4 regions of the Neorhizobium sp. LjRoot104 genome follow, and region 2 is predicted to be linked to each of the others. Evidence: predicted binding sites of a transcription regulator. Region 2 holds the regulator's gene; each other region holds the start of a gene.
The links. The regulator PhoB, encoded in region 2, activates phosphate uptake and scavenging genes when phosphate is short. The targets are predictions, from matches to a motif close to TGTCATNNANCTGTCAT.
Positions count from the first base shown of each region.

Region 1: ACSQ8R_RS18000 (DUF2794 domain-containing protein) is a predicted target of PhoB. The motif match lies at 3,552-3,568, and genes of this name have one in related genera.
Region 3: ACSQ8R_RS13675 (glycerophosphodiester phosphodiesterase) is a predicted target of PhoB. The motif match lies at 4,670-4,686, and genes of this name have one in related genera.
Region 4: phnC (phosphonate ABC transporter ATP-binding protein) is a predicted target of PhoB. The motif match lies at 2,322-2,338, and genes of this name have one in related genera.

Region 1 is NZ_CAXURS020000001.1:3,634,071-3,641,645, forward strand. It holds gene ACSQ8R_RS17985 (ABC transporter permease) at 1-1,450, shown strand, start outside; gene ACSQ8R_RS17990 (Bax inhibitor-1/YccA family protein) at 1,684-2,466, shown strand; gene ACSQ8R_RS17995 (N-acetyltransferase family protein) at 2,575-3,132, shown strand; gene ACSQ8R_RS18000 (DUF2794 domain-containing protein) at 3,142-3,531, opposite strand; gene ACSQ8R_RS18005 (DUF1223 domain-containing protein) at 3,826-4,575, opposite strand; gene ACSQ8R_RS18010 (TSUP family transporter) at 4,772-5,509, opposite strand; gene acnA (aconitate hydratase AcnA) at 5,711-7,575, opposite strand, start outside.
Region 2 is NZ_CAXURS020000001.1:112,156-119,730, reverse strand. It holds gene ACSQ8R_RS00620 (substrate-binding domain-containing protein) at 1-79, shown strand, start outside; gene pstC (phosphate ABC transporter permease subunit PstC) at 267-1,751, shown strand; gene pstA (phosphate ABC transporter permease PstA) at 1,748-3,067, shown strand; gene pstB (phosphate ABC transporter ATP-binding protein PstB) at 3,081-3,896, shown strand; gene phoU (phosphate signaling complex protein PhoU) at 3,942-4,655, shown strand; gene phoB (phosphate regulon transcriptional regulator PhoB) at 4,686-5,369, shown strand; gene ACSQ8R_RS00590 (PACE efflux transporter) at 5,380-5,817, opposite strand; gene ACSQ8R_RS00585 (GcrA family cell cycle regulator) at 6,006-6,542, opposite strand; gene ACSQ8R_RS00580 (aspartate aminotransferase family protein) at 6,951-7,575, shown strand, end outside.
Region 3 is NZ_CAXURS020000001.1:2,683,073-2,690,647, reverse strand. It holds gene ACSQ8R_RS13695 (hypothetical protein) at 1-598, opposite strand, end outside; gene ACSQ8R_RS13690 (helix-turn-helix domain-containing protein) at 854-1,402, opposite strand; gene ACSQ8R_RS13685 (amidase) at 1,917-3,278, opposite strand; gene ACSQ8R_RS13680 (hypothetical protein) at 3,443-3,745, shown strand; gene ACSQ8R_RS13675 (glycerophosphodiester phosphodiesterase) at 3,752-4,606, opposite strand; gene ACSQ8R_RS13670 (DUF983 domain-containing protein) at 4,807-5,220, shown strand; gene ACSQ8R_RS13665 (hypothetical protein) at 5,323-5,571, shown strand; gene ACSQ8R_RS13660 (SDR family oxidoreductase) at 5,701-6,558, shown strand; gene ACSQ8R_RS13655 (hypothetical protein) at 6,633-6,917, opposite strand; gene ACSQ8R_RS13650 (NAD(P)/FAD-dependent oxidoreductase) at 6,914-7,575, opposite strand, start outside.
Region 4 is NZ_CAXURS020000001.1:4,319,135-4,326,709, reverse strand. It holds gene phnK (phosphonate C-P lyase system protein PhnK) at 172-948, shown strand; gene phnL (phosphonate C-P lyase system protein PhnL) at 960-1,670, shown strand; gene ACSQ8R_RS21110 (DapH/DapD/GlmU-related protein) at 1,667-2,284, shown strand; gene phnC (phosphonate ABC transporter ATP-binding protein) at 2,398-3,255, shown strand; gene phnD (phosphonate ABC transporter substrate-binding protein) at 3,338-4,249, shown strand; gene phnE (phosphonate ABC transporter, permease protein PhnE) at 4,329-5,300, shown strand; gene phnE (phosphonate ABC transporter, permease protein PhnE) at 5,300-6,643, shown strand; gene ACSQ8R_RS21085 (DUF1045 domain-containing protein) at 6,756-7,469, shown strand; gene ACSQ8R_RS21080 (alpha-D-ribose 1-methylphosphonate 5-triphosphate diphosphatase) at 7,466-7,575, shown strand, end outside.

The DNA of each region.
Region 1 (7,575 bases), 3.5 Mb from region 2:
GTTCGGCATCCTGATCACTTTCGCCTTCGCGGTCCTGCCGCTCGGCCATGCCCGCGAAGTTCCGGCGACCGCCCTCTTCCGCGAACAGAGCTTCGACAATACCCGCCTTCCCTCCTGGCCATATCTTCTGGCCGCAGGCGTGGCGCTCGCCGCCCTCGCGGCGCTGGCGATCGTCTCGGCGGAAGAGCGCTTCATAGCCTCCGTCTTCCTCGCCGCCGTCGCCGGCGCCTTCGTGCTTTTGCGCCTCGTGGCTGCGCTTATCGCAGCACTTGCGAGGAGAAGCCCGCGGGTCAATTCGCCGGCGCTCAGGCTGGCGATCGGCAATATCCACCGGCCCGGCGCACTGACGCCATCGGTCGTGCTGTCGCTCGGCCTCGGCCTTGCCCTCCTCGTGACGCTCGCCCTGATCGACGGCAACATGCGCCGCCAGCTGACCGGCAGCATCGCCCAGCAGGCTCCGAACTTCTTCTTCGTCGATATCCAGGGATCCGAGCGCGAGGGCTTCGTCAACATCCTGAAACAGCAGGCGCCGGAGGGTGTGATCACCCAGGTTCCGATGCTGCGCGGCCGGATACTTGCCTTCAACGGTAAGGACGTGACCCAGATGAACGTGCCGCCGGCCGGCCGCTGGGTGCTGCGCGGCGACCGCGGCATTACCTACGAGGACAAACTGCCGTCCAATTCGGCGCTGACCGCGGGTGAGTGGTGGAATGCGGATTATACCGGCGAACCGCTCGTGTCCTTCTCGGCGGAGGAGGCTGGCGAACTCGGCCTGAAGATCGGCGACACCGTCACCGTCAACGTGCTCGGCCGCAACATCACCGCCCGCATCGCCAATTTTCGCAAGGTTCAGTGGGAATCGCTGTCGATCAATTTCGTGATGATCTTTTCGCCCAATACCTTCCGCGGCGCGCCGCATGCCTGGCTGGCGACCCTGAGCGACCCCAAGGCCACCGCCCAGCAGGAAGCCACGATCCTGCGCGCCGTCACCAACGCCTATCCGACTATCACCAGCGTCAGGGTCAAGGATGCGATCGACATCGTCGATCAGCTCGTCGGCCAGCTCGCGACGGCGATCCGGGCCGCGGCCGCCGTTGCCCTGATCTCGTCGGTGCTGGTACTGGCCGGCGCGCTTGCGGCCGGCAATCGGGCACGCACCCACGACGCGGTGATCCTGAAGACGCTCGGCGGCACGCGCAGCATGCTGATGCGCGCCTTCAGCTACGAATACATGATCCTCGGCGCGGCAACGGCCCTCTTTGCGCTCGTCGCCGGCGGCCTTTCCGCCTGGTTCATCGTCAGCCGGATCATGCGGCTGCAATCGGTCTTCCTGCCCGATGTCGCGGTGCTGACGCTCGCCGTTTCGCTGGTTCTGACCGTCGGAATAGGCCTTGCCGGCACATGGCGCATATTAGGGCAGAAGGCCGCACCGGTGCTGCGCGAGCTCTAATTCTTCCAGAGGTAGCATTTCTTGTTAACTCTCGGATCAAATTACCGTCAGCGCCTCCCATAGGTTGCTAAATAGCTCCCATGGCTTGCGTTTTTCGCTTGTCGCACCTCTTGTATGTGAAGCGATCTCGCATCATATTTATGCGCAGGCTTGCTGGAGCTCCGCAGCGGCGCCTGGGTCCGTAAAAAGGGGGCCCGACACCGTGAATAATTCCGGAGCTTAAAGAGGAAACAATGGCTGATTTCAACAACTACCAGACCCGGGCGGCGCAGGGTCGCGCCCAGTCCGGCGCGATGATCGATGAAGGCCTGCGCGCCTACATGCTCAAGGTCTACAACCTGATGGCTGTCGGCTTGGCTATCACCGGTATCGCCGCCTATGGTATCTCGGCCCTCGCAACGACGACGGATGCAGCCGCAGCTGTCGCCCGGCTTCCGAACGGCATCCTGCTGACCAGCCTTGGCGCTGCGATCTACGGTTCGCCGCTTCGCTGGGTCATCATGCTCGCGCCGCTCGCAGTGGTGTTCTTCCTGAGCTTCCGCGTTCATAAGATGAGCGTCAGCTCGGCACAGGCCACCTTCTGGGGCTATGCGGCGCTGATGGGTCTCTCCCTGTCGTCGATCTTCCTGGTCTACACGGCGCAGAGCATCGTGCAGACGTTCTTCATCACGGCGGCCTCCTTCGGCGCCCTGTCGCTTTACGGCTACACGACGAAGAGAAGCCTGTCGGGCATGGGTTCGTTCCTGATCATGGGTCTGTTCGGCCTGATCATCGCCTCGATCGTCAACATCTTCCTGGCGTCTTCGGCCCTCGGCTTCGCGATCTCCGCGATCGGCGTGCTGATCTTCGCAGGCCTCACCGCCTACGACACGCAGAAGATCAAGGAAATGTACTTTGACGGCGACGACGTCGCGGTTGCTGGCCGCAAGGCCATCATGGGCGCTCTGACCCTCTACCTCGACTTCATCAACCTCTTCACGTTCCTCCTCCAGTTCCTGGGCAACCGGAACAACTGATCTCGAGGAATTCGAACAGGAAAAGGCGGCCTCCGGGTCGCCTTTTTTATTGCCCGGCTTCGCGTCACGGCATAGGCTCGGCCATTCCTTTCAACGGCCTGAAACTCAATGACATTCCATCTCCGCGACGCCTCCCCCGCCGATCTTCCCACGATTACCGAAATCTATCGCGACAGCGTGCTGAACGGCACCGCAAGCTATGAACTGACGCCGCCGGGCGAGGCCGAGATGACCGCCCGCTTCGAGGCAATCCGGGCCAAGGGTTATCCTTATATCGCGGCGGAACAGGAAGACGGCACCCTCCTCGGCTACGCCTACGCATCGGCCTTCCGGACCCGCCCGGCCTATCGCTGGCTGGTCGAGGATTCGATCTATCTGGCACCGGAAGCGCGCGGCAAGGGCGTCGGAAAGGCGCTGCTGAAAGAACTGCTGGTGCGCTGCGAGGCGCTGGGTTTCCGCCAGATGGTCGCCGTCATCGGCGGCGCCAGCCCTGCCTCCGTGGCGCTCCATCGCGGTCTCGGCTTCGAGCTGACCGGCACGCTCAAGGGCACCGGCTTCAAACACGGAAAATGGCAGGACACGGTGCTGATGCAGGTTTCGCTCGGCGAAGGCAATGAAACCGATCCAAATCCCGGCGTCTATCCGGGTTCGCTGTTTGCCGAATAGGGCGCCGCCTTAATCGATCAGTTTCAGCACCTTGTCGAAGACCTTGAGCACTTGCGGCAGCTCATGTCCGCGCTTCATGATCAGGCCATGGGTGTTCATCACTGAAAAGGCGCCCTGCTTGGCCGCGAGCTTCGGATTCTTCTCTATTCGGAAGAGCGGAGTTTCACCGGAGCGTTTGAAGATTGAGAACACGGCCCGATCCTTGAGGTGGTCGATCGCGTAGTCCTTCCACTCCCCTTCGCCGACCATCCGACCGTAAATCCTCAAGATCGCATCGAGTTCCCGCCGGTGGAAGGTGACCGGTGCGGGATCGCGGTTCTGCCGATAATCACTGAGATCGACGACAACGGCTGTGTCCTGGGGTCTCTGTCCCCCCGGCAAATCCGGCTGATCTGTCATCAAGACTCCCAAATCGTCAAATGTCAGAGATATGACAGTGTGCCCGAGAGGCCGTAAAAATCAACCCCGGCAATCTCGCCCGCAACCAACCGCCGCGATTTTATTCTTGCCCCATTTCGAACAAAAGAGTGCCCGATTTCGAAGCGAGATTGGCAGCGTTGGTTGGCGCCGTTTTTCAGCGCCATATGGCCCGGTCTGGTGCATTGACCCTTACCCCCAGCCCCCCAATGTTATTGGATCGGGCCGCCAACAAGAACTCACGCATAATCGGCAGGACAGGAACCGCGCCCGCGGTCAGTATTTTTTGCGGCCCGCCATCAGCACGGTCGCGCCGAGAATTGCCGCGGGCTCGCCGCCCGGGCCGGATGTCTGCAGCAGGATCGCGCAGCCATCCTTCTTAGACTTGCCCATCAGCTTGCCGGGCAGGGTCAGCTTCATGCTCTGGCCGTTCCAGGTGCCGACCGACTGCACGTCATAAACGGCGTGCCAATATTCCATCGTCTTGCCGCTGTTTTCACCCTTGGTGACATCCACCATCTGGCGCTTAGTGAAATAGGCGACGACGACGTCGGCCTGCCCCTTGCCGTCTCCGATCTCGATCTCGATCTCGTCGCCGCGCATCGCCGCGGTGACCGGGACGTCGAGCCCCTTGCCGCTCTGGCCGAGTGCCTTCACCTTGTCGTTGATCACCGTGAGGTCGGTGCCCTTGACGTGGTCTCGACCGTTGATGAGGGCCTGCGGAGTATAGACACCGCTACGCCCGAGCGTCTTGGCATAACCATATTGCCGCTCGGTATTTTCCTTGGAGCTCAGCGTATCGGTCCAGCCGAGATAGTTCCAATAATCGACGTGGTAGGAAAGCACGACCATGTCTCCCTGCGCCACCAGCTCGCCCAGAGCGGCATCGGCGGGCGGGCAGGAGGAGCAGCCCTGAGAGGTAAAAAGTTCGATCACGCCCTTCGGCGCCCTGACCTCTCCCGCGAATGCAGCGCCCGCATAAAACAGGCCCGCCACAAGGAGTACGGAGCGAAAACGAAGGGGCATGGGTGGCAGACCTTTTTATCAGGGCAACTGTTATCCACGATTGCTCGCGGCGATCAAGGGGCCTAACGCACTGGATGGCGGAAAGTAACCACCGGGAACCTTCAAGAGAAAGTCACGAAGGGGTGAAGACCGGATAATTGATCGGTTTCCGAATGCGTTTGGTCGGACATCAAACTTCGCGAAAAATGCGCCGGGGTCAAATCAGTTTGAGCAGGCCTTGGGTAAAATAAACGGCACCCACGCCGGTGACGATCCAGCGCGTCCACGCGCGGAAATTCTGGTCGGTCATCTTCTGCAGAATGTCGTTGCCGGCCCGCGCGCCGAGAATGGCGATAGGCGCTGCCACCAGCACCGCGATCCACTCCGTGGTCGGCAGTTGCGAGGCCGCGTTCCAGTAGAACACCACCTTCGTCGCATGCGAGGCGACCTGCACCGCCGCCTTGGTGGCGATCACCTTGCGCCGGTCCATCGTCGTGCGGATGAAGAAGATGTCGATCGTCGGCCCCGATACGCCGACGCCGACCGTCAGCGCGCCGGCGATCAGCCCGCAGACCAGCGCATGCAGCGGCTTCGAGGCATCGAGCCGCAGCTTCGATACCGGCATCCAGACCAGGATCGGCATCAGCCCGATGGCGATCGACACGACGATCAGGTCCGGCTGGTAATCGACGATCAGCAGGATGATGCTCGAAATGACCAGGCCCAGGCCGAGGATGCCGAGAATGCGGTAGTCGATATAGGCGCGGGAAAACCAGGCGCGCGACCCGTTGGACACCATCTGGATGACGCCGTGGATGGCGATTGCGGTGCCGACGGGAAAGAGGAAAAGCAGCACCCACAGCAGGATCAACCCGCCCGCCATGCCGAAAATTCCCGAAAGCAGCGATGTCAGGAAAACGGTGACGGCCATTCCGGTGAGGAGGACGACGGTCAAGGGCATGGGACCTTAGGTGTTGGAACTGCCCCTCATCCGCCTGCCGGCACCTTCTCCCCATTGAGATGGGGAGAAGGACACGAGCCGCAAACTCTCAAGTCCCCTCTCCCCGCGTGCGGGGAGAGGGCTAGGGTGAGGGGCAGCTTAACTCACGTGGAAAATTGGTGACCCGCCGGCCGAGCCGGCGGGTGGCCATGTCACTTAAGCGGCGAGGTCGCGCAGAACCGTCTGCAGGATGCCGCCATTGTTCATGTAGATGACCTCGTCGAGCGTATCGATGCGGCAGAGGATGTTGATTTCCTTCACCGTGCCGTCGCCGTAGGTGATCTTGGCGGTCTTCCATTCGCGCGGCTTGATGTCGCCTTCCAGGCCCTCGATGGTGACGGTCTCGTCGCCCTTGAGGTCGAGGCTGGCCCAGGTCGTGCCTTCTTCGAAGACGAAGGGAACGACACCCATGCCGACCAGGTTCGAGCGGTGGATACGCTCGAAGGACTGGGCGATGACCGCCTTGACGCCGAGCAGGTTGGTGCCCTTCGCGGCCCAGTCGCGCGACGAACCGTTGCCGTATTCGACGCCGGCGAAGATCACGAGCGGAACGCCCTCGGCCTTGTACTGCATGGCTGCATCGTAGATCGACATCTCCTCCTTGGACGGATAGTGGAAGGTGTAGCCACCTTCCTTGCCGTTCGGGCCGAGCATGTAGTTGCGGATGCGGATGTTGGCGAACGTGCCGCGCATCATCACTTCATGATTGCCGCGGCGCGTGCCGTACTGGTTGAAGTCGGCAACACCGACGCCGTTCTCCGTGAGGTAGGCGCCGGCCGGCGAAGCAGCCTTGATCGAACCGGCCGGGGAAATGTGGTCGGTGGTGATCTTGTCGCCGAAGAGACCGAGGATGCGGGCACCCTTGATGTTCTTGAGGCCCGAGCCCGTCTTGCCCATGCCGACAAAATAGGGCGGGTTCTGCACATAGGTCGAATTGTCATCCCAGGCATAGGTCTGGCCCGGAGGAACCTTGACCGCCTGCCAGTTCTCGTCGCCCTTGAAGACGTCCGCATACTTGGTTTCGTAGAGTTCGCGGGTGACGTATTTCAGGATGAATTCCTGGACTTCCTTCGAGGTCGGCCAGATGTCCTTGAGGAAGACCGGATTGCCGTTCTGGTCTTCGCCGAGCGGTTCGGAGGTCAGGTCCTTCTGGACCGAACCGGCAAGCGCATAGGCGACGACGAGCGGCGGCGAGGCGAGGTAGTTCGCCTGCACGTCAGGCGAGATGCGGCCTTCGAAGTTGCGGTTGCCCGAGAGCACGCCGGCGGCAATCAGGCCCTTGTCGTTGATCGTCTTCGAGATCGGCGCCGGCAGCGGACCGGAATTGCCGATGCAGGTGGTGCAGCCGAAGCCGACCAGGTTGAAGCCGAGCTTGTCGAGATCGGCCTGCAGGCCGGACTTGGCAAGGTATTCGCCGACCACCTGGGATCCCGGTGCGAGCGAGGTCTTCACCCAGGGCTTGGACTTCAGGCCCTTGGCAACCGCGTTGCGGGCGAGCAGGCCGGCGGCGATCAGCACCGACGGGTTGGACGTGTTGGTGCAGGACGTGATCGCGGCGATCGCCACGTCGCCATGGCCGAGATCGAAATCCGTGCCTTCGACAGGGTAACGATTGCCGAGCTGGCCGGGCTTCTTGTATTCGGTATCGAGCGAACCGGCGAAACCGGAAGCGATCTTGTCGAGCGAGATGCGGCCTTCCGGACGCTTCGGGCCGGCCATCGACGGCACGACGTCGCCGAGATCGAGCTCAAGCGTATCGGTGAAGACGAGGTCGGAGCCGTCGCCTTCGCGCCACATGCCCTGAACCTTGGAATAGGCCTCGACCAGCGCGATCCGCTCGAGCGTGCGGCCGGACATGGTCAGGTAGTTGATGGTTTCGCCATCGACCGGGAAGAAGCCGCAGGTCGCGCCGTATTCCGGACCCATGTTGCCGATCGTCGCGCGGTCGGCGAGCGGCATGTTGTCCATGCCTGGGCCGAAGAACTCGACGAACTTGGAAACCACGCCCTTCTTGCGCAGCA
Region 2 (7,575 bases):
CGAGTATGGCCTGGTTGCCGCCCCGGACGCACAGCGCGAACAGGCCCGCAAGGACTTCACCGCCGGCAAGACGATGTAATCGAAAGACCGGCGCCGCTTTTGGCGGCGCCGTTTTCTCTTCCCGCCGAAAGCTCTTGCATCGGTGTGGATCGTCGGCTTTGCGGCGATGGTATTGCTCAAGGCGCGACGGCGAATGCGATCGGTTCCGATGAACGGAGCTGGGCGGTGATGGGTTGCCGCCGCAGGCGGTACGCCGGGGGATTATGATGAACACATCACTAATATTATTGATTTTGGCAATAATCGGCCTAGCCGGTTACGTCACCGGTGCCCGGCACGCGATGGCACTGGTCGGAGGAATTTCCTCCAGACTTCATTCGCGGCCTGGATATTACGGTTCTTTTGTCGCTGTCTGGGCGATCTTGCCGGCCGCTGTCATTCTCTTTGTCTGGCTGATCGCCAGCCCCATGTATATCAGCTCGTCGGTGCGCGGTGCGTTTCCCGAAGAGGTGAAAACCCAATCGCAGGCCGAGCAAGGCCTGAGCTACGGCATGATTACCTCGATCGCCCGAGGAATGAATGCATTGACCGGCGACGAGATTGCCCGCGTCGAGAACAATCCGGTGGAGCTGCGTACCGCGCTTGGTGCCAAGGGCGTTCCGCTTGCGGGCGATCCGCAGCCTTTCATGGTCAAGGCCGCTGCCGATCTGAACAGGATGACCTTCGTCAGCCGTATCCTCATGACGATCGTCGTCCTGGGGGCATCCTTTGGCGGCGCCTTCCTAGCCCATCGCCAGATCGCGCCGCGCTTCCGCGCTCGCAATCGGGTGGAAAAAGTCGTTCTCGGAAGTCTCGTCGTGGCCTCCTCGATCGCCATACTGACCACGGTCGGAATCGTCGCATCGATGCTGACCGAAGCGGCCCACTTCTTCACCGCCATTCCGGCCTGGGAATTCTTCTTCGGCACGGTATGGGATCCGCGTTTTGCGGCTGCCGGTTCGGGTGGCTCCGAAGGTCAGTTCGGGCTTATTCCGCTGCTGCTCGGCACGCTCTATATCGGTTTCGTCGCGATGCTCTTCGCGGTTCCGATCGGCCTTTTCTCGGCAATCTACATGGCCGAATATGCCTCGCCGAAAGTCCGCTCGGTCGCCAAGCCGCTGCTCGAAGTGCTCGCCGGCATTCCGACCATCGTCTACGGCTTCTTCGCATTGACCACCGTCGGCCCGTTCCTTCGCGACATTTCTTCGCAACTGAACGGTCTCGTCACCGGCGACTATGCCAACTTCATCCAGGCACAGAGCGTTCTGACGGCCGGTTTCGTCATGGGCATCATGCTGATCCCCTACGTCTCCTCGCTGTCGGACGACATCATCACCGCAGTGCCGCGTGCCCTGCGTGACGGTTCGCTCGGCCTCGGCGCCACCCGTTCGGAAACCATCAAGAAGGTCGTGCTGCCGGCTGCTCTTCCAGGCATCGTCGGCGCGCTTCTGATGACAGCATCGCGCGCCGTCGGCGAAACCATGATCGTCGTGCTTGCGGCCGGTGTCGCCGCCCGGCTGCAGATCAACCCCTTCGAGCCGATGACGACCGTGACCGTCAAGATCGTCAACCAGCTGACGGGCGACCTTGAGTTCACCTCGCCGCAGACCCTGGTTGCCTTCGCGCTGGGCATCACGCTTTTCGCCATCACGCTTTGCCTCAACATCTACGCGCTCTACATCGTGCGCAAATACCGGGAGCAGTACGAATGACCGATGTGGTTTCTCCCGCCGCCGGCATCCCCAAGGCCAAGTCCGTCCGTCGCGATATCGGCATCAAGCGCCGTTACGCCGCCGAGCGCCGCTTCCGTGCCTACGGCATCGCCGCGCTTTCCTTCGGCATCATCTTCCTGATGCTTCTGCTGTGGTCGGTTGTCTCCAAGGGTTACACCGCCTTCCAGCAGACCATGATCACCATGCCGGTCGAGTTCTCGCAGCAGATCATCGATCCGCAGAACGAACGTGCCACCAATCCACAGAAGCTGATGACGGCGAACTATCCGATCGTCGCCCGCAACGCTCTCGCCAAGCTGCTCAACGTCAGCGTCGACGACCGTGTCGCGGCCCGCGCCATCGGCCAGATGCTGTCGGACGGCGTCCGCGTCCAGCTGCGCGACCTGGTGGTCGCCAATCCGGCGATCATCGGCACGACGCATACGGTGACACTGCTTGCCTCCGGCGACATCGACTCGGCCTACAAGGGCCAGATCGACCTCGACGTCGGCCAGGAGAACCGCAAGGTCAACGACCAGCAGCTCGGCTGGATGAAGCAGCTCTCCGACAGCGGGGCGCTTGCCAAGCACTTCAACGGCGGCATTTTCGTCAACGGCGCATCGAGCCGTCCGGAAGCGGCCGGCGTCGGCGTCGCGCTGATCGGCTCGTTCTACATGATGCTGATCGTGCTCGTCCTGTCGCTGCCGATCGGCGTCGCCGCCTCGATCTATCTTGAGGAATTCGCCCCGAAGAACAAGTTCACCGACCTGATCGAGGTGAACATCAACAATCTCGCGGCCGTTCCCTCGATCGTTTACGGTCTGCTTGGCTTGGCGGTCTTCGTCAACTTCGTGGGCCTGCCGCGCTCGGCCTCCTTCGTCGGTGGCCTGGTACTTACCCTCATGACGCTGCCGACGATCATCATCGCCACCCGCGCGGCGCTGAAGGCCGTGCCGCCGTCGATCCGTGCGGCCGCCCTCGGCCTCGGCGCTTCGAAGATGCAGACGATCTTCCACCATGTCCTGCCGCTCGCGATGCCCGGCATCCTGACCGGCACGATCATCGGCCTCGCACACGCACTCGGCGAAACCGCACCGCTGCTCCTGATCGGCATGGTGGCCTTCGTCGCCAACTATCCGACGACGCCGCTCGATCCTTCGACGGCGCTGCCGGTACAGATCTATATGTGGGCGAACGAAGCGGAACGCGCGTTCGTCGAACGCACCTCGGGAGCAATCATCATCCTGCTCCTGTTCCTCATCCTAATGAATGTTGGCGCAATTCTCTTGCGGCGTCGCTTCGAGCGGCGCTGGTAGAAGGAGTATGACAATGAACATGATGTCAGAATCGGCAGTTGAAAAGGCGCTGGACCAAAAGATGAGTGATGCTTCTCACAAGATGATCGGCAAGGACGTTTCCGTCTATTACGGCGAAAAGCGTGCGCTTTTCGACGTGAACCTCAACGTTCGCGAAAACACGGTGACAGCTCTCATCGGCCCTTCCGGCTGCGGCAAGTCCACTTTCCTGCGCTGCCTCAACCGGATGAACGACACGATCGAGAATTGCCGCGTTACCGGCAAGATCACCCTCGACTCGGACGATATCTACGACCAGAACATCGACGTCGTGGAACTTCGCGCTCGCGTCGGCATGGTTTTCCAGAAACCGAACCCGTTCCCGAAGACCATCTACGAGAACATCTCCTACGGTCCGCGCATCCACGGCCTTTCCAAGAACAAGGCCGACATGGACCAGATCGTCGAGGCGAGCCTGCAGCGCGCCGGCCTCTGGGGCGAAGTCAAGGATCGACTGCATGAATCCGGCACCGGCCTTTCCGGCGGCCAGCAGCAACGTCTGTGCATCGCCCGCGCGATCGCCGTGTCGCCGGAAGTCATCCTCATGGACGAACCGTGCTCGGCTCTCGACCCGATCGCGACCGCCAAGGTTGAAGAACTCATCCATGAACTGCGCGCCAACTACACGATCGTCATCGTGACGCATTCGATGCAGCAGGCTGCCCGCGTTTCGCAGCGCACCGCCATGTTCCACCTCGGCCAGCTCGTCGAGGAGAACGACACCGACAAGATGTTCACCAATCCCGACGACCAGCGCACGCAGGATTACATCATGGGCCGTTTCGGCTGATCCAGCCGACCGCGCCGCCTGAAAATCAATTTTGAGGACGAGAAGATGGCATCGACCCATATCCTGTCGGCTTATGACGACGAACTGAAATACCTGAGCCGCCGCATCTCCGAAATGGGCGGCCTCGCCGAGCAGATGTGCTCGGACGCCGTGCGCGCGCTGGTCAATTCCGACGCTGCCCTGGCCCAGAAGGTCATCTCCGACGACGTGATCCTCGATCACGCCGAACGCGAGATCGGCGACAAGGCGATCGTCACGATCGCACGCCGCCAGCCCGTGGCAGCCGACCTTCGCGAGATCGTCGGTTCGCTGCGCATCGCGTCCGATCTGGAGCGCGTCGGCGACCTTGGCAAGAACACCGCCAAGCGCGTCATCGCGGTTCAGGGCACCGGCGTTCCGCGCAAGCTCGCCCGCGGCCTCGAACATCTCTCCGATCTCGCCCTCGTGCAGCTCAAGGACGTCCTCGACGTCTACGCGACGCGCTCGGCGGAAAAGGCCGAGGCGATCCGCATCCGCGACGAGGAAATCGACGCGATGTACACGTCGCTGTTCCGCGAACTCCTCACCTACATGATGGAGGATCCGCGCAACATCACCACCTGCACGCACCTGCTGTTCTGCGCCAAGAACATCGAGCGTATCGGCGACCACGCCACCAACATCGCCGAAACCATCTACTACATGACCACCGGCGCCCAGCCGGAAGGCGATCGCCCGAAGGACGACTCGTCGAACACGCTCGGCGCGATTACCGAATAAATGATGGAATGCTGACGGAGCAGAGCCGAAATGCTGCCTAAAATCGCTGTGGTGGAGGATGAAGAAGCACTCAGCGTGCTTCTTCGCTACAATCTCGAAGCGGAAGGTTATGAGGTCGAGACGATCCTGCGGGGGGATGAAGCCGAGATCCGGCTTCAGGAGCGTACGCCGGATCTTCTGATACTCGACTGGATGCTGCCCGGCGTTTCCGGCATCGAACTCTGCCGCCGGCTGCGCATGCGCTCGGAAACGGAGCGCCTGCCGATCATCATGCTGACGGCCCGCGGCGAGGAGAGCGAACGTGTTCGCGGCCTCGCCACCGGCGCCGACGACTATGTGGTGAAGCCTTTCTCGACGCCGGAACTGATGGCCCGCGTCAAGGCGATGCTGCGCCGCGCCCGTCCCGAAGTGCTCTCCAGCGTGCTCCGCTGCGGCGATATCGAACTCGATCGGGAAACCCATCGCGTTCACCGCAAGAGCCGTGAAGTGCGCCTCGGCCCGACCGAATTCCGCCTTCTGGAATTCCTGATGGCCTCGCCCGGCCGTGTGTTCTCACGGTCGCAGCTCCTGGACGGCGTCTGGGGGCATGACATCTATGTCGACGAGCGTACCGTCGACGTCCATGTCGGGCGCCTCAGGAAGGCGCTCAACTTCTCCAACATGCAGGATGTCATCCGCACCGTCCGCGGCGCGGGTTACTCGATGGAATCCTGAGAGGCGGCTTTCAGGCCGCCCGGGTCTGCCGCTGCCATTCCGGCAGCGGAAAGATCCGGTCATAGGCCCAGTTGAAGACGAAGGCGTAGACCACGTAGAAGACCGCGAAAGACACATCCATCATCAGCGCATGGAGGATGCTGACGCCGAGATACCAGGCGATCAGCGGCAGAAGCGCGATCAGCAGACCAAGTTCGAACAGCACCGCATGCGCCACGCGTATCGCGGTGTTTTTCTGCGTGGTGCCGGTGAAGCGCTGCATCAGATGGTCGAAGCCGAGATTGTAAAGATAGTTCCAGCCGGTGGCGATCGTCGCGCTGCCGATGCCGACCACGCCGATGTCGGCAGCCGGCATGCCGAAGGCGATAGCGCCGAGCGGCGTGATGAGAGCGAGCCCGATCAGTTCGAAGCTGATGGCATGGCGGATACGGTCGCGTGTCGAGCGCATGATGACCTCCTGGGTGCGTTCCGGGTCGTCCCGGAGTTTTTGCCCGAATGGGGGAGGTCGTCCTCGCTGCTCCGTCAAATAGGCGCAATGCCGATCCGGAGCAAGGCCTGGCCGACATGTCTGCCATGCGCAACAAAAAAGCGGGCCTCGCGCCCGCTTTCGATCTTGTCCTCGTGTCGCGCCGCCGCTCAGACCCGAGCGGCAACCTTGCGGCGCTCGTTGACCGGCTGGTAGGCGAGTTTTGCGTGATAGCCGCAATAAGGCGACGCATCCGGGGATTCACAGCCGCAGAAGTGGAAGTCTTCCTTGAGCGGATCGCCGACCGGCCACTTGCAGGTGCGCTCGGTCAGTTCCGTCAATGCGAGACGACGGGAAATCGGCACCACCACGTTGGAGGCGGGACGATACTCCATCTCCTGATAGGGTTCGATTTCGACCTCTTCCTTGACCATCGTCGCACCGACGGCGCGGGTAACGGTCCGGGTCGCGACGCGCGATGCGTAGTTTGGAGCCCGCGGCGCCGACGTCGTGCGCTTGGCCGTCGATGAACGGCTGGTCGCAACCGTGCCGCCGGCTTTCGCCCGGCCCGGCAGGCTGAGACGATGCACCTTGCCGATCACGGCATTTCGGCTCACGCCTCCAAGTTGCGCTGCGATCTGGCTGGCGCTGAGGCCCTCCGACCATAATCTTTTGAGCTTCTCGACACGCTCGTCTGTCCAGTTCATGCCCGTTCTCCGCCTTTGAACGTTGCTGGCATGCAGAATCCTTCCACCTTTGCTGCGAAATTCATTTCGCAGCACCCACTATATCTATGCTTGAGGTGACTAGTTCCGCCGCATGCAGTCTAGTAATTGATCTTTAACCTAGTGTGAGGCTGACTCCGTGGCAAGAGTCGGGGGAATCTGCGGGAATCGATTTCGTGGTTTTCCCCAACTTGCTGTCCGGGAGAGTCATTTTTGTCACATAGGCCGACGCCTGTCGCTTTCCCGCCTTGGCTTGCCCAAAACGCCGAGCTTTGTTGACATTGACGGCCTAAACCCCGATAGTGCCCCCGCCGCCCAGTGGGCGGCATTTTTGATTTTTTCGGCCCGTTCCATGGGCCTTTCTGGACTGCCTAGAGGAGTGATGTCGCCATGGCTGAAGCCGCGCTTTTCGACACGTTTGCCCGGACTCCGCTGCGTTTCGAGCGCGGCGAGGGCGTATGGCTTGTGACGGAAAGTGGGGAGCGATATCTCGATTTTGGTTCCGGCGTCGCGGTCAATTCGCTCGGTCACGGCCATCCGCATCTCGTTGGTGCGCTGAAGGCGCAAGCCGACAAGGTGTGGCATACGTCCAACCTCTTCGAACAGCCCGGCCAGGAGAAGCTGGCGCGTCGTCTCGCCGACAATTCTTTCGCGGACAAGGTGTTCTTCACCAATTCCGGCGCCGAGGCCCTGGAATGCGCCATCAAGACGGCGCGCCGCTATCAGTTCGTGAAGGGGCATCCGGAGCGCTTCCACATCATTACCTTCGAAGGCGCCTTCCACGGCCGTACGTTGGCGACCATCGCTGCCGGCGGCCAGGCGAAATATCTCGAAGGCTTCGGCCCGAAGGTCCAAGGCTTCGATCAGGTGCCGTTCGGCGATATCGATGCCCTGAAGGCTGCGATCACCGATGCAACCGCGGCCATACTGATCGAGCCGATCCAGGGAGAGGGAGGCGTGCGGCCGGTTCCGAAGGAATTCCTCCAGGCGCTGCGCCAGATCTGCGACGACAACG
Region 3 (7,575 bases), 2.6 Mb from region 2:
GGTTACCTACTTTCTTCCCGAAATCTTTCTTGGAATTAACGGGAGAATGGGCAAGGGTCTTTAGGCCCGCGCCTTTATGTTTATTTTTATGTTCATCTTTAGAAAGAGAAGAATTCTCTTTCTTATGGTCCCCCATTTTTGAGGGGGGGTGCCCCTCATTTTTGAGGGGGGGTGCCCCTAAGTTCTGAGGGGCGGTTACCGTCGATTTGAGGCCGTAATTCTTTGGCCGTTCGAACGTTCGCCCCGTGCCTTCTTCAACAAATTTGATGAGCTTATCGGTCGGGCGAACGTGCTGGATTTTGGCACCGTACCGATGGCCATCCTTTATGAAGCGCTCGAACGCAGCGGTTTCAATCCAGCCCTCTTTCCGAAGCAGAGTGACGTACCGCTCGAACGTTTTCAGCTCTGCGCCGATCTCTCGGGTCCATTCCAGCCGGGATTTGTAAATCCAGAACTTCCCCGCCTCCTGCCTCTTGGCGCTAGGCCACCACCTAAGCAGCCTGCTTAGAAATAGGATCGCCTTTGCGGGGCGCACTATCTCAGACAGCACTTCCTCGGTGGACCTAAAGACGGCCTTCTTGCTGGTCTCGGCCTTCATTGTTTCGTTCCCGAAATGAAATTGATTGCATCATTTGGGAGCCGTGCTATCTTCTCACTATTCCTCTGTGAGCTTAGCGGCTCCGACATCGAAAGCCCCGGTTCGTTGCTGGCCGGGGCTTTTCTTTTATGCGGAGCGACGTGATCGTTGTACGATGCAGGCGGCTGCTGCCTGATAGCGCCATATGGGGCTGTACTGTTTGCTACGGTCTCCCGCTACCATTCAATCCCATCCGTATTGCGCAGCTTCGTCTTGTCAGTTGAGCGGGGCGACGGCTGCATCCGGAACGCCATGCCCGGACTTTTCGAGCATCCGCTTTCGCCATGCATTGGGAGCAATTCCGTAAAGACGGCGGAAGCTGTTGGTGAGATGTGCCTGGTCCGTCATGCCGCATTCCAGGGCGATCCGGCAGAGGGGTTCGTCCGTGCGGGTCATCATCCGGCAGGCCATTTCCATGCGCCTGCGGGTGACGTATTTGTGCGGCGTCTCGCCAAGGCTTGCCTTGAAGGCCCGCTGAAAATGGCCGCAGCTCACGTTGCAGAGACCGGCCAGGGCCTCGACGCGGATCGTCGAGCGGAGATACATATCGACATAGGTCTGCACATTGCGCATTTGCCACGGGGCAAGGCCGCCGATGGCGATCTGGCGGAGGTTGAGATCCGGTCCGGATTGGTCGAGACATGGCGGGACCTGCCCGGCGGCAAGTCCTTCGAGGTCGATCTCCGACGTCCGAAATCTTGAAACGTCGGTGCGCTTTGCCAAACGGCTGGCAGACGGTGCCTTCGCGGGCTGTGGGAACTGCATCCTAACTCTCCCCATTCCTGGCGTCGATGATCGAAGTCTAACGCGGAGGCGGCCCGTGGGACTATTGGACATGGGGACTGGTCCCCCTATCCAAAGGTATGACCGATACGTCCAAAAATGGTCTGCCCACCTTCCGAAGCCTGTGTCTGCCTCCCGGCCACATCAAGAAAACTCCGGAAGGATGATTCCGCGGTGCGGACCGCTGACAAACCCATCGATGTCCGGCGGGTTTCGGTTTTGGGAGGGACGGCAAACGGCTGGAGGCGTGACGATGGCTGCGGCCTCCGGGAGTGACATTCTCGGGATGGCGCCCGCCGGCTGCATCCGCGGAAAGGCTAGGCTCTCGAGGATATTGCAACGAGCAAAAGGCAACTGCCGCGATCCCGGTTACGGGGAAACGCTTCCTTCGTTGGCTGCCCAGGGGGGCAACTCTTGCATGCGGCGGGGCCGCGCGCCGTTTGCCGGCCTTGCCGACACGCGGATGTCCGATGGAGACGATCCGGCTGCGCCATTGCTACCCTCGGATGATCTCCTCATACGCCATCGCGGCCTGCAGCAGTGTTTCGTCGCAATTGGCATTGGCCGACAGGAGGAAGCCGACCGGCATGTCGGCGTCGCCGGTGCCGCAGGGAATGGAGACGCCGCACCAGTCGAGGAAGTTACCGAAGCCGGTATTGCGCAACGTCTTGCCGTTGGTGGCAAAAAACAGCTCGTCGTCCTTTTCGAGCGGCGCGATGGGCGGCGCCACATGGGCGACCGATGGCATGGCGACGAAACGGTCGCCGATCAGCGCCTCTGTTGCGGCGATCATCCGGGCGCGGTCCTCGACGATGGCGATATAGTCGGACAGGCTGGTCTTTTCGCCGAGGCGCGTGCGTGCCACTACCCGGTGGTCCATTTCCGCGGCATCCGGTCCCGCCAGTTTCTCCCGATGCAGGGCGAAGGCTTCGGCGGTCACCATCGGACCGTATTTGACCATCAGTTTCGGAAGTTCGTCGAAGGTCGGGAAGGCGAGGCGGGTGATCTTGGCTCCGGCCTTTGCAAGCCGCTCGATCGCCGCTTCGAAGGCGGCCACCACCCCCGGCTCGGCGCCGTCGAGGACGATGTTGGTCGGGATGACGATATCGAGCGGTTGTGTCGGTTGGCGTGCCGTCCGGGGGGCTGCAAGCCCGCGCATCGCGGCGTCCACCCAGACCGCGTCCTGCACCGTGCGGCAGAGCGGTCCGAGCGAGTCGAGGCTCGTCGCCAGCGGATAGACGCCGTTCATCGCGTAGCGGCCGCGGGTCGCCTTGTAACCGACGATGCCGTTGAAACCGGCCGGGATGCGGATCGAGCCGCCCGTATCGGTGCCCATCGCGACCGGCACGAGGCCGGCCGCCACCGCGACGCCGGAACCGGAAGAGGAGCCGCCGGGAATGCGCGGCGCATCCTTGCCATGCGGATTGTGCGGCGTGCCGTAATGCGGGTTGATGCCGATGCCGGAAAAGGCGAATTCGCTCATGTTGGTGCGGCCGACCGCCACCATGCCGGCCTGTTTCAGCAGGTCGACGATCGCTGCGTCCTTCGCAGCGGGGGCTGCCTTCTTCAGTACCTTCGAGCCGGCGGTGGTCGGCAGCCCCTCGATGTCGAAGAGGTCCTTCCAGGCAATCGGAATGCCATCGAGCAGGCCGAGCGAGCGGCCTTCCTTCAAGCGCTTCGAGGATGCCTGGGCTTCCGCCAGGGCGCGATCCTCAAGAAGCGAGACGAACACGGCCTTGTCCGGATAGGCCCTGATGCCCGACAGCACCGATTCAGTAACTTCGACGGGATCGGCCTTGCCGATCTGGATGAGCGCGGAAAGCTCGGCGATCGACATCGCTCCAAAGGATTTCGTCACGGCAATCATTCTCCTCGTTCCGTTACTGGCGGGCGACAGATGTATCGGATATTTTGGCGATGGGTAGAGGATTTATCGGCTCGGCTTGTGGCATGGAACTTCCCGCATATCCGCGAAGTTCAGTGAGTCCACCGCGTCAGCGGGACATCGGGAAGGATCAGCCCATGAGAAACATCATCGCAATCGCCGGTCTCGTGATCGCGCTTGCCGGCTGCAGCACGGACGGCGGCGGGACGACCGGAGCCATCGATATCGGGCCGGGCATCCGGCCGATCCCCGGCAGCATAACCTATCGAGGCCAGCCGCGTACCAAGCTCACCAAGTCGCCGATCGGCAGCGTCGTTCCGCACGAGTTCCGCAACGAACTCGGCCAGCGGGTCGAGGAAAACTACATCATCCAGCCGGACCGCAGCCTCAAGCTGGTCAGCCGGCGGGTCTATCGCGATCCGTTCGGGTTCGACGATTGATGGACTTCAATCCGCGACGGCCGCCCACGCACGCTCGGTGGCGACCGGTTCGTCGGTGGTGATCTGATCCGGCTTCAGCGCCATCAGGGCCGAAAAGCTGTGGGCTTCGGCCTCATCGAAACCGGCGTCCGGGTTCTTGAGGTTGAAGGTCCAGGCATCGACGAGCCTGCCGGCATCGTGGCAGAGGCCGATCAGGTCGAGTCCGTCTCTTGCGGCCTGCAGCACCAGCTGCCAGGCAAGATAGATGGTGTCCGGCTCGGTCGGGCCGGCAATATCGTCGCGCAGTTCCGCTTCGACGGCCTTGAGGCCCTGACCGCGATAGATCTCCACGAGCTTGCCGGTCGGGTCGATGCCGCGCTTGAGGCCCGGCAGCCTCTGCTTGATGGCGACGACAAGATCGAGATCGGCGGCGCTGACGATGATCGAGGAGCCGGCACTGCCGAAATAGTCGGCGAGATGATCCACCCCGCGTGCGCCGATCGCCTTGAGGTTGTCCTTCACGTCGAATTGCAGCAGGGCGTCCGGGTGAGCTGTTCGAAGCATTGTCGCGAGATCTTCGCTGAGGATCGGCGGATGGCCGCCCTGCAAAACCGTCAGCCCGCGGATGGCTTCCGGCAAAGTTTCCCGGATGAGGCCGTGGCCGGTGGTTTCGCCTTCGAGTTCTTCGTCGTGCAGCACGACGAAGCCGCCGTCGGCGCGAACCCGCAGGTCGAGTTCGGTCGATGCTCCAAGACGAAAACCCTCCATCATGACGCCGGCGGAAAACAGCGGATCCTTCAGGCTGCGGCGCAGGCGATGCCACTTCAGCCGGGTGAAACGGCCCTGATGGGCGATGCCGAGGCCTGAAAATACTGAGCTCATGAAATTCCGTCTAAGGTGAAGCGCCGATTCGATCGACGACAGACTATTGTTTCGGAGCTGCCTGCCATAGATCGATGACAGAAGTTTCGTGCCGAGCTTCAAAAACGAATTGCCGCCCGTCAGTGAACCGCTTGTTATAGAGGTCTGCGGACAAGTATCCGAAAACAAATTTTGTCTCCTGTCACGAAAGGCAGATTTCCATGTCCCATGACGCAAACTGGGCGCCTCTTCCTCCCACCAGTACCGGCCTGCGCGGCCGTTGCCCGCGTTGCGGCCAGGGACATCTGTTCAAGGGTTTCCTGTCGATGCGGCCGAGTTGCGAGGTTTGCGGCCTCGATTATTCCTTCGCCGATCCGGGCGATGGGCCCGCGTTCTTTGTCATGTGTTTCGGCTGCATTCCGAGCATTGCGCTTGCCGTGTGGATCGAAACCAGTTTCCAGCCGCCATTCTGGGTGCATCTGCTGATTTCGCTTCCTTTCCTGCTTCTGACGTGTCTCGCGCCGATGCGGCCGCTGAAGGGCTGGCTGGTGGCGAGCCAGTATTTCTACAAGGCCGGGCCTGGCAAGGTCGACAAGGGCGCATCATCGCCCGATGACGGCCAGAACGGAGGCTGACCGGCCAGCAGGGTTTCGAGACTTGCGATAAAACCGGCCCGGATGATGAGGAACAATCTTCTCCGCAAACCATTCGACAGGTGACAATTCAAGGAGCCTGCAATGTCCGATGCCGATGAATTTGAAATGGAAGCGCACCGAAGGGCACTCGCCGTGGAAGGGGCGATGCTCATGCTGATCGACGGCCTCACCGCCCGGGGCACGATTTCCGCAGACGAGGCGGAGGATATGTTGCGGATCCTGTCGAAGAGCTCGGATTTCTCGGCGGCCCGTGCCGCAAGCTCGCTCCGGATCGTCAACCAGCTGAAACGCCTGCGGCGCGGCGACGGTGCAATTACCCCCGGGGCGTGAATCGGCGAAGAATCCGCCAACGGTGCGGGAGGCGTGTTGCGAGACGCCTTCGCTTTTTTGATCGGGAACATCCCCAGTCGGGGTCAGTTGGGGGCGATCATTCACCAGTTCGACAACAAGGAATATCCCATGGCCCAGTATCCCACTCCGCCGTTTCCCGAACAGCAGCAGCCGATGCCGGGCTTTACCGGACGCATGGATCCGGTGCCGGATCACGGCGAGCTCTCCTACCGCGGCTCCGGTCGATTGGCCGGCAAGAAAGCGGTGATCACCGGCGGCGACAGCGGCATCGGCCGGGCTGTGGCGATCGCATATGCGCGCGAGGGCGCCGATCTGTTGATCTCCTATCTGGACGAAGACGAAGATGCGGAGGATACCAAGCGACTCGTCGAGGAGGCCGGGCGCAAGGCGGTGCTGGTGCCGGGCGACATCAAGACCGCGGCGCATTGCCGGGCGATCATCGACCGGGCCGTCCGGGAGTACGGCGGCATCGATATACTCGTCAACAACGCCGCCCATCAGGCCACGTTTTCCGACATTGCAGACATCAGCGACGAGGAATGGGAACTGACCTTCCAGGTCAATATCCATGCGATGTTCTATCTCACCAAGGCAGCGGTTCCTCACATGAAGCCGGGCAGCGCCATCATCAATACCGCCTCGATCAATTCCGACAGTCCGAGCCCGACGCTGCTCGCCTATGCGACCACCAAGGGCGCGATCCAGAATTTCACGGCGGGGCTGGCGCAGCTTCTCGCCGAAAAAGGTATACGCGCGAACACGGTTGCGCCGGGGCCGATCTGGACGCCGCTCATCCCTTCCACCATGCCGGAGGACCGGGTGAAGAACTTCGGCAAGCAGGTCCCCATGAAACGTCCGGGCCAGCCGGTCGAGCTCGCGACCGCCTATGTGATGCTGGCCGATCCGCTCTCCAGCTACGTTTCCGGCGCGACGATCGCCGTCACCGGCGGCAAGCCAATCCTGTAGCTCCGCTCCCTCCCAACGAAAACGGCGGCGGCGTGGCTCACGCCGCCGTCTCTGTCGGGAGAGATGCCTTTGTCTCAGGTGCGGCGGCCGACTTCGCGCGCCAGATCCTCGAAACAGAATTTCGTACCTTGTTCGCTGGCTTCGTTTGCCAGAAGCAGGAGCCGGATCGGAAAGGCGATCGCCTTCTGATGGGACGTGGAGACCGCAAGCGGCTTGTCGTCGGCAAGCACGGTGCGTTCGGCCGCCTGCAGGGCGCCCTGGATTTCCGAGTGGGAAACGACGCCTTTTTCGACCAGGAGCCGGTTGATCGCGGCGACCGCGAGATAGAGGCCTTCGAGCTGGGGATTGGCAGTGTTCATGTCTCGGTCCTTTGCGTGGAAGACGGAACGGAAGTGGCGGCATTTTCGTCGATCAGCCGGGCGCCGCGCTGCTGGGTCAGGTAACGCCAGATCCATTGCACGCTGACGAGCAGGCGCTTTTCGAAATTGACGAGCAGGTAGACATGGACGAGCGCCCAGAGAAACCAAGCGAGGCGGCCCTTCAGCGTCCACTTGCCGAAGTCGAAGATCGCCGCATCGCGGCCGATGACGGCCGTATTGCCGCGGTTCCGGAAGCGGAACGGCTCGGCCGGCTTGCCGTCGAGCAGGTTCGCCCGCAGCGCCTTGCCGAGATATTGGCCCTGCTGCTTGGCGACCTGGGCGAGGGCCGGCAGCGGCTTGCCGTCTTCGGCGAGACCCAGTGCCGTATCCCCGATCGCAAAAATATCGGGAAAGCCGGTGATGGAGAGGTCCGGTTCGACGGGAATGCGGCCGCCTGCCTTGCCTTCGATGCCCAGCCATCTGGCCGAGGGCGCCGCTTTGACGCCTGCACCCCAGATGACGCAGCTGGTGCGGAAACGCTGCGAGCCGGCGATCACCTCGTCCTTGGTGACGGATTCGACGGATAGACCGGTCATCACCTCGACGCCGGCTTTTTCCAGCGCCTTCATGGCGTATTGGGTGAGGTTGTCCGGGAAGG
Region 4 (7,575 bases), 4.2 Mb from region 2:
CTTGACCCGGGGATCCACACTCTTTTGCCTCGGCGGCTCTCCAAATTTCAACGCAAGGAGCGCGACGGTCCGGATCCTCGGGTCAAGCCCGAGGATGACGGCGAAGGCAGTGGTGTCCGGCAGGACAGAGGGGAATAAACCACACGCACTGATATCCAAGGACATTACGCCATGACCGATACCCCTCTTCTCAAAGTCAGCGGCGTCTCGAAATTCTACGGCAGCCGGATCGGTTGCAAGGACGTCTCCTTCGAGCTCTGGCCGGGCGAAGTGCTCGCCATCGTCGGCGAATCCGGTTCCGGCAAGACGACGTTGCTCAACTGCCTGTCGACCCGGCTGATGCCGACGACCGGCAGCGTCGAATACCGCATGCGCGACGGCAATTTCCGCGACCTCTACCATATGAGCGAGGCCGAGCGGCGTTTCCTGATGCGCACCGACTGGGGCTTCGTGCACCAGAACCCGGCCGACGGGCTGCGCATGACGGTCTCGGCCGGCGCCAATGTCGGCGAACGGCTGATGGCAGTCGGCGACCGGCATTACGGCAAGATCCGCGACACGGCGAGCGACTGGCTGACCCGCGTCGAGATCGGCACCGACCGCATCGACGATCAGCCGCGCGCCTTTTCCGGCGGCATGCGCCAGCGCCTGCAGATCGCCCGCAACCTCGTCACCGGCCCGCGCCTCGTCTTCATGGACGAGCCTACCGGCGGCCTCGACGTCTCGGTCCAGGCCCGCCTGCTCGACCTGGTGCGTGGCCTCGTCAACGATCTCGGCCTGTCGGCGATCGTTGTCACCCACGATCTCGCGGTCGCGCGTTTGCTCTCTCATCGGATGATGGTGATGAAGGACGGGCATGTGATCGAGCACGGGCTGACCGATCGGGTGCTCGACGACCCCCGCGAGCCCTATACGCAGTTGCTCGTCTCATCGATCCTGCAGGTCTGAGGAGAATACCGATGGCTACCCCTCTCGTCGTTTCCGAAGTCTTCAAGAGCTTCACCATGCACCTGCGCGACGGCATCAAGCTGCCGGTCGTCAACGATGTGAACTTTTCCGTCGCGAGCGGCGAATGCGTCGTGCTCGGCGGCCCGTCGGGCATCGGCAAGAGCTCGATCCTCAAGATGCTCTACGGCAACTACGCCGTCGATGCCGGGCAGATCCTCGTCGATCACAAGGACCGGATTGTCGATATCGCCCGCGCCGACCCTCGCACCGTGCTCGACGTGCGCCGCCATACGCTCGGTTATGTCAGCCAGTTCCTGCGCACCGTGCCGCGTGTCTCGGCGCTCGACGTGGTCGCCGAACCGCTCGTCGCCCGCGGCATCGCAGCCCCCGAAGCGCGCGACAAGGCGGCCGGGCTTCTGGCCAAGCTCAATCTCCCGCGGGAGCTCTGGACCCTGCCGCCAGCCACGTTTTCGGGCGGCGAACAGCAGCGCGTCAACATTGCCCGCGGTTTCATCACCAGTCACCGCGTCCTGCTCCTCGACGAGCCCACCGCCTCGCTCGACGCCGTCAACCGGCGGGTCGTCGTGGAGATGATCGCGGACAAGAAGCGGGAGGGCGTCGCCCTTCTCGGCATTTTTCACGACGAGGAGGTGCGCGAGGCGGTGGCCGACCGCATTCTCGACGTCGCCCAGTTTTCCCCGCGAAAGGCGGTCGCAGCATGAGCGTCAAGGTCGGGCTCGAGCCCGCAATCCACGAAACGGCAAATGTCAGCAATTCGACGCTCGGCCCGTATACGGAGGTTTCCGAGCGCTGCCGCATCAGCGAGGCCGAGATCGGCGCCTATTCCTACATCATGCAGGATGGCTCGATCTGGTGCGCGACGATCGGCAAGTTCGTCAACATGGCAGCGTCGGTGCGCATCAACGCCACCAACCACCCGACCTGGCGGGCGACACTGCACCACTTCACTTATCGCGCCGCCAGCTATTGGGACGATGCCGAGGACGAGAAGAGCTTCTTCGAATGGCGGCGCGACAACCGCGTCACCATCGGCCATGACGTGTGGATCGGCCATGGCGCCACCGTGCTGCCGGGCGTCACCGTCGGCAACGGCGCGGTGATCGGCGCCGGGGCGGTCGTGTCGAAGGACGTGGCGCCCTATACGATCGTCGGCGGCGTGCCGGCAAAACTCATCCGCGAGCGCTTCACAAAAGCGGTCGGCGAGGCGATGGACCGGCTTGCCTGGTGGGACTGGGATCACCTGAAACTGAGGGCTGCTCTGGACGATTTCCGGGCGCTTTCGGCTGAAGAATTCGTGTCGCGTCATGCCACGTAACCAAAGCGCGACGGGCGCTTTCGGAATATAACAAAACCGACATAAAACCGACATTCAGACTTCATCAACCATCGCTATCGAGCTCTCAGAAAAAGCTGAACTGGCGAGAGAGCATGAAGTTCGAATTGAGGGACGTCACCCGCCGTTTCGGCGATCGTGTCGCGGTCAGCGCCGTGAACGTCGAGATTCCCCAGGGCCAGATGGTCGGCATCATCGGCCGCTCCGGCGCCGGCAAGTCGACCCTGCTGCGGATGATCAACCGCCTGCAGGAGCCGAGCGCCGGCTCCATCCATTTCAACGGCGCCGAAGTCTCCTCCCTGAAGGGCCGGGCGCTGCGCAACTGGCAGCGCGACTGCGCGATGATCTTTCAGCAGTTCAACCTGGTGCCGCGCCTCGACGTGATGACCAATGTGCTGCTCGGGCGTCTCAACCATCGTTCGACGACGATGAGCCTCCTGAAGATCTTCAGCCGCGACGAGCGCGTCATGGCGATGGCGGCGCTTGAGCGGCTCGGCATCGAGCAGACGGCGCTGCAGCCGGCCGGAACCCTGTCGGGCGGCCAGCAGCAGCGCGTGGCGATCGCCCGCGCTCTGGTGCAGGCGCCGAAGATGATGCTCGCCGACGAGCCGATCGCCTCGCTCGATCCATTGAACGCCAAGATCGTCATGGATGCGCTGCGCGACATCAACGAGCGCGAAGGCATCACGGTGATCACCAACCTGCACACGCTCGATACCGCCCGCAGCTATTGCGAGCGGATCATCGGCATGGCGAGCGGGCGCGTCGTCTTCGACGGCCCGCCGCAGGAGCTCAATGCCAATGCGGTCCGCGAAATCTACGGTTCCGACAGGGACGGCGCCGGGATCGACGAAACCATGACATCGACCAGCCTTGCCTCCACCCGCCGTGGCGAGGCTCCGGCCGCCATCGACATATCCGGCATGACGGCAGAAGCCGCCGCCATGCGCTGACCCGTTTCCGGCCGCCGATGTGATGGCCGGAAGACCGACGCCCTTTCCGGGGTTGACCATCCCATCACCAAAGGAGACTTCCATGTCTGCATTCCGCAAGATCCTGATGGCGACGATCGCCATTGCTGCCGTCGCCGGCCAGGCCCACGCCCAGAGCGCACCGGTTCTGCGCATCGGCCTCGATGGCGGCGAAAACGAAGCCGACCAGGTTCGCCGCACCGAATGCGTCAAGCCCGGCCTGATCGCCGCGACCGGCGCTTCGGATGTCAAGCTGTTCCCCTCGCCGAACTATAACGGCGTCATCCAGGGCCTGCTCGGCGGCACGATCGACCTCGCCGTCATGGGCGCTGCTTCCTACGCCGCGATCTACATCAAGGACCCGAATGCCGTCACCCCGGTCCTGACCACCAAGCAGGCCGACGGTTCGACCGGCTACTACTCGATCATGGTTGCCCGCAAGGATTCGGGCATCAAGACGCTCGCCGATGCCAAGGGCAAGAAGATCGGCTTCGCCGATCCGGACTCGACCTCGGGCTACCTCGTCCCGAACGTCGCCCTGCCGAAGGATGTCGGCATGCCGGTCAAGCAGTATTTCTCCGAAACCGGCTTCGGCGGCGGCCATGAGAACCTCGTTCTCGGCGTTCTCGACAAGAAGTTCGACGTCGGCACCACCTTCGGCTCGGCCGTCGGCGACTGGGCACAGGGCTACTCCTCCGGCAACCTGCACATCATGGTCTCCAAGGGCCTGCTCGACATGGACGACATCGTCCAGGTCTGGAAGTCGCCGCTCATCCCGAACGGCCCGCTGATGGTTTCCAACAAGCTTTCCGACGACATGAAGAAGAAGGTAACCGCCTTCTTCGCCGAGCTGCCGAAGAAGGACAAGGCCTGCTTCGAGAGCTTCACGGGCGGCGGTTACGTCGATTGGGCACCGGTCGACCAGAAGTTCTACCAGACCATCATCGACGCGCGTAAGGCTGTCATCGGCGGCTGATCCAGCGTTCTGACCAATCCGGCGGCGGCATCATGACGATGCCGCCGCTCGTTCAACAAGGATGCCCAGAATGGCGCATATGGCCGAACCCGCCCGGTTCAGCGGGCTGCAGGAAAGCTCCCGCACCATCCTCGACCATTACCAGAGCCAGGTGCGGACGCGGCGGATCTATACCGCCGTCTCGATCGTCGTTTTCCTGATCGTGCTCGGCGCGTCGCTGGATTTCGCCAACGAAGCCAATTCCGGCAAGTTCTTCGAACGCCTTCCCTACTTTTTCGACTTCCTGAAAAGCTTCGTGCCGAACAGCCCGCTGGAGATTTTTCGCGCGATGTTCGACCTGCCGTCGCCCTATGCCGACGGATCGATCAAGTTCGACTACACCAGCGACCGCGTCTGGATCACCGACAGCTTCTACATTCCGAATTTCTTCTACCAGTTGGCGATCACCATCAATATCGCCATCGTTTCGACCATCCTCGGCGCCACGGGCGCCTTCCTTCTGTGCTTCTTCGCCTCCACCAATCTCGTCGGCGCCGGTCTCACGCGCTGGGTGGTACGGCGCATCATGGAAATCCTGCGCGCGTTTCCGGAAATCGTCGTCGCAGGCCTTTTGGCCGCGATCCTGTCGATCGGTCCGATCGCCGCGATCATCGCCGTGTCGGTCCACACCATCGGGGCGCTCGGAAAGCTGTTCTTCGAAGTGGTCGAGAATGCCGACATGAAGCCGGACGAGGGCCTGCGGGCCGCAGGCGCCAGCTGGCTGGAGCGCGTCCGCTTCGCGATCCTGCCGCAGGTCCTGCCGAATTTCGTTTCCTACACGCTGCTGCGCACCGAGATCAACGTGCGCGCCTCGACCATTATCGGCGCCGTCGGCGGCGGCGGCATCGGGGAAGTGTTCAGCCTGTCGATCGGCCGCGACCATGCCGCCAAGACCTATGCGATCATCATCCTTCTGCTGGTCACCGTCATCTGCGTCGACCAGTTCTCGGCCTGGCTGCGCCGCCGACTGATCGGCAAGCAATCGTTCGAATTCGGCCGGGGAGCTGCCTGATGTCCAATCTCGCCGTCAATGCCGCCGATCGCGAACGCCTGCTCGCCGCCTATCCGGAAGTTTTTCACCGCAGTTTCATGCAGCGCTGGGGCCTGGCGGTCGCCGCCGTCGCGGTCACCGTCTATCTCGCCTTCTGCTTTTCCTTCTTCAACGTCATTCCGACCTTCGTCAACGGCAACTGGGACCGCGCGGCGATCTATATCCAGGACTGGTATTCCTGGCGCGCCCAACCGCGCCTGCGCTTCCAGAACGGCCAGGTCGTGCCGCAATGGACGAGCCGCCGGCAATATCCCGAGGGGGCGGCGATCGACTGGCTGAAGCCGACTTCAAACGGCGGCTACACGGTGCTCTTCGGCGGAGAAGACCGGCTTGAGGTAACCCCGAGCCAGGTCGACGTCTATATCGACGGCAAACTCTACCCCGTGGCGATCAAAGGGGACCGGGCCATCCTGCCGGCCGGTGCGCCGGCGCGGATGGTGCAGGACGACAACAAGGTCAATATCCGGTTCGGCTTTGCCGGCCAGGCGGAAATCCGCAACAGCCAGGTCTATGTGCAGCGGCGTTTCCTCGGCTGGGCGAATTTCTTCTTCGATACGCAATCGCCGTTCTGGGGCCGCAGCGTCACCAGCGTCGCCGGACTGATGCTCTTCGGCGAGCGGATCGACCCGACCCAGTCCAATGCCTCGCTGGCGCTCGACAATTTCTTGAACAATAGCAGCTGGCAGCATGGCGACATTCTCTCCAAGCTGATGCAGACGCTGGTCATGGCCTTCGTCGGCACGCTGTTCGCCACCCTCATCGCCTTTCCGCTCGCCTTTGTCGCTGCCCGCAACATCACCACCAGCCGGCCGGTCAACTGGGGCATGAAGCGCTTTTTCGACTTCCTGCGCTCCATCGACATGCTGATCTGGGCTTTGTTCTTCACCCGCGCCTTCGGACCGGGGCCACTGCCCGGCATTGCCGCGATTTTCTTCACGGATACCGGTGCGCTCGGCAAGGTCTATTCGGAAGCGCTGGAGAATGTCGATGACAAGCAGCGCGAGGGCGTCAAGTCGGTGGGTGCGGCGCCGGTCATCGTGCAGCGCTATGGCGTCGTGCCGCAGGTCCTGCCGATCTTCATCTCGCAATCGCTGTACTTCTGGGAGTCCAACACCCGTTCGGCAACCGTGATCGGTGCTGTCGGCGCGGGCGGCATCGGCCTCAAGCTGCTCGAATCCATGAAGACCAATGCCGACTGGGACAAGGTCGCCTACATGGTCCTGCTGATCCTGCTGGTGGTCTTCGTGTTCGACAACCTCTCCAACGCGCTGCGTTCCCGCGTGATGGGCAAAAAGGCTCACTGACAGGCCGGATTATCATCATTCTGTCATGGAAATCTTTTAGCCGGGGGTCCTGTTTCGCAGGCCGGCGGGCAGCTAAAGTCGGCCGGCCTTCTCCTGATTCCGGATACCCGTCTTGCGCTACGCTCTCTATTTTTCGCCCGCCGAAAACCATCCGCTGACGAAGGCCGCAGCCCGTTGGCTCGGCCGTGACGCATTTACGGCCGAGCCGTTTCCGACGCCCGATGTCGAAGGCCTGTCCCGCGACACCGTCCACGAACTGACCGCCGATCCGCGCCGCTACGCCTTTCACGCCACGCTCAAGGCGCCGTTCGAACTGCATCCCGACCGGACGGAAGCCCAGCTGATCCATGCCGCCGAACGGTTTGCGGAAGAGACACCGGTCTTCGATATCCCGAACGTCATTGTCGGCCAGCTCGGGCGGTTCTTCGCTCTCGTCCCCGATACGATCTACCCAGAGCTCCAGCATTATGCCGGCCGCGTCGTCGAGGAGTTCGAACATTTTCGCGCGCCGCTGTCGGAGGCCGATATCGCGCGGCGTAAACCTGATATGCTAAGCTCCGCCCAGCGCGCCAATCTCGATCGCTGGGGTTATCCTTATGTCATGGACGAGTTCCGTTTTCACATGACGTTGACGGGGCAGGTCCCCACGGAACAGGCGCCCGTCATGCGCCGCGAGCTGGACCGCCGTTTCGCCGATTTCGCCAACGCGCCGCTGACGATCGATGGTCTCGCCATATTCGTCGAACCCGAGCGCGGCGCACCCTTCATCGCCCATAGCTGGCTTCCGCTGGCCTCCGCCTTCGAAAACAGAAAGACCGCATCATGACCGCCGAACTCGTGCTCACCAATGCCCGCATCGTGCTCGAGGACAGCGTGATCTCCGGTTCCGTCCAGATCCGGAACGGCAAGATCACCGATATCTCAGAAGGCAA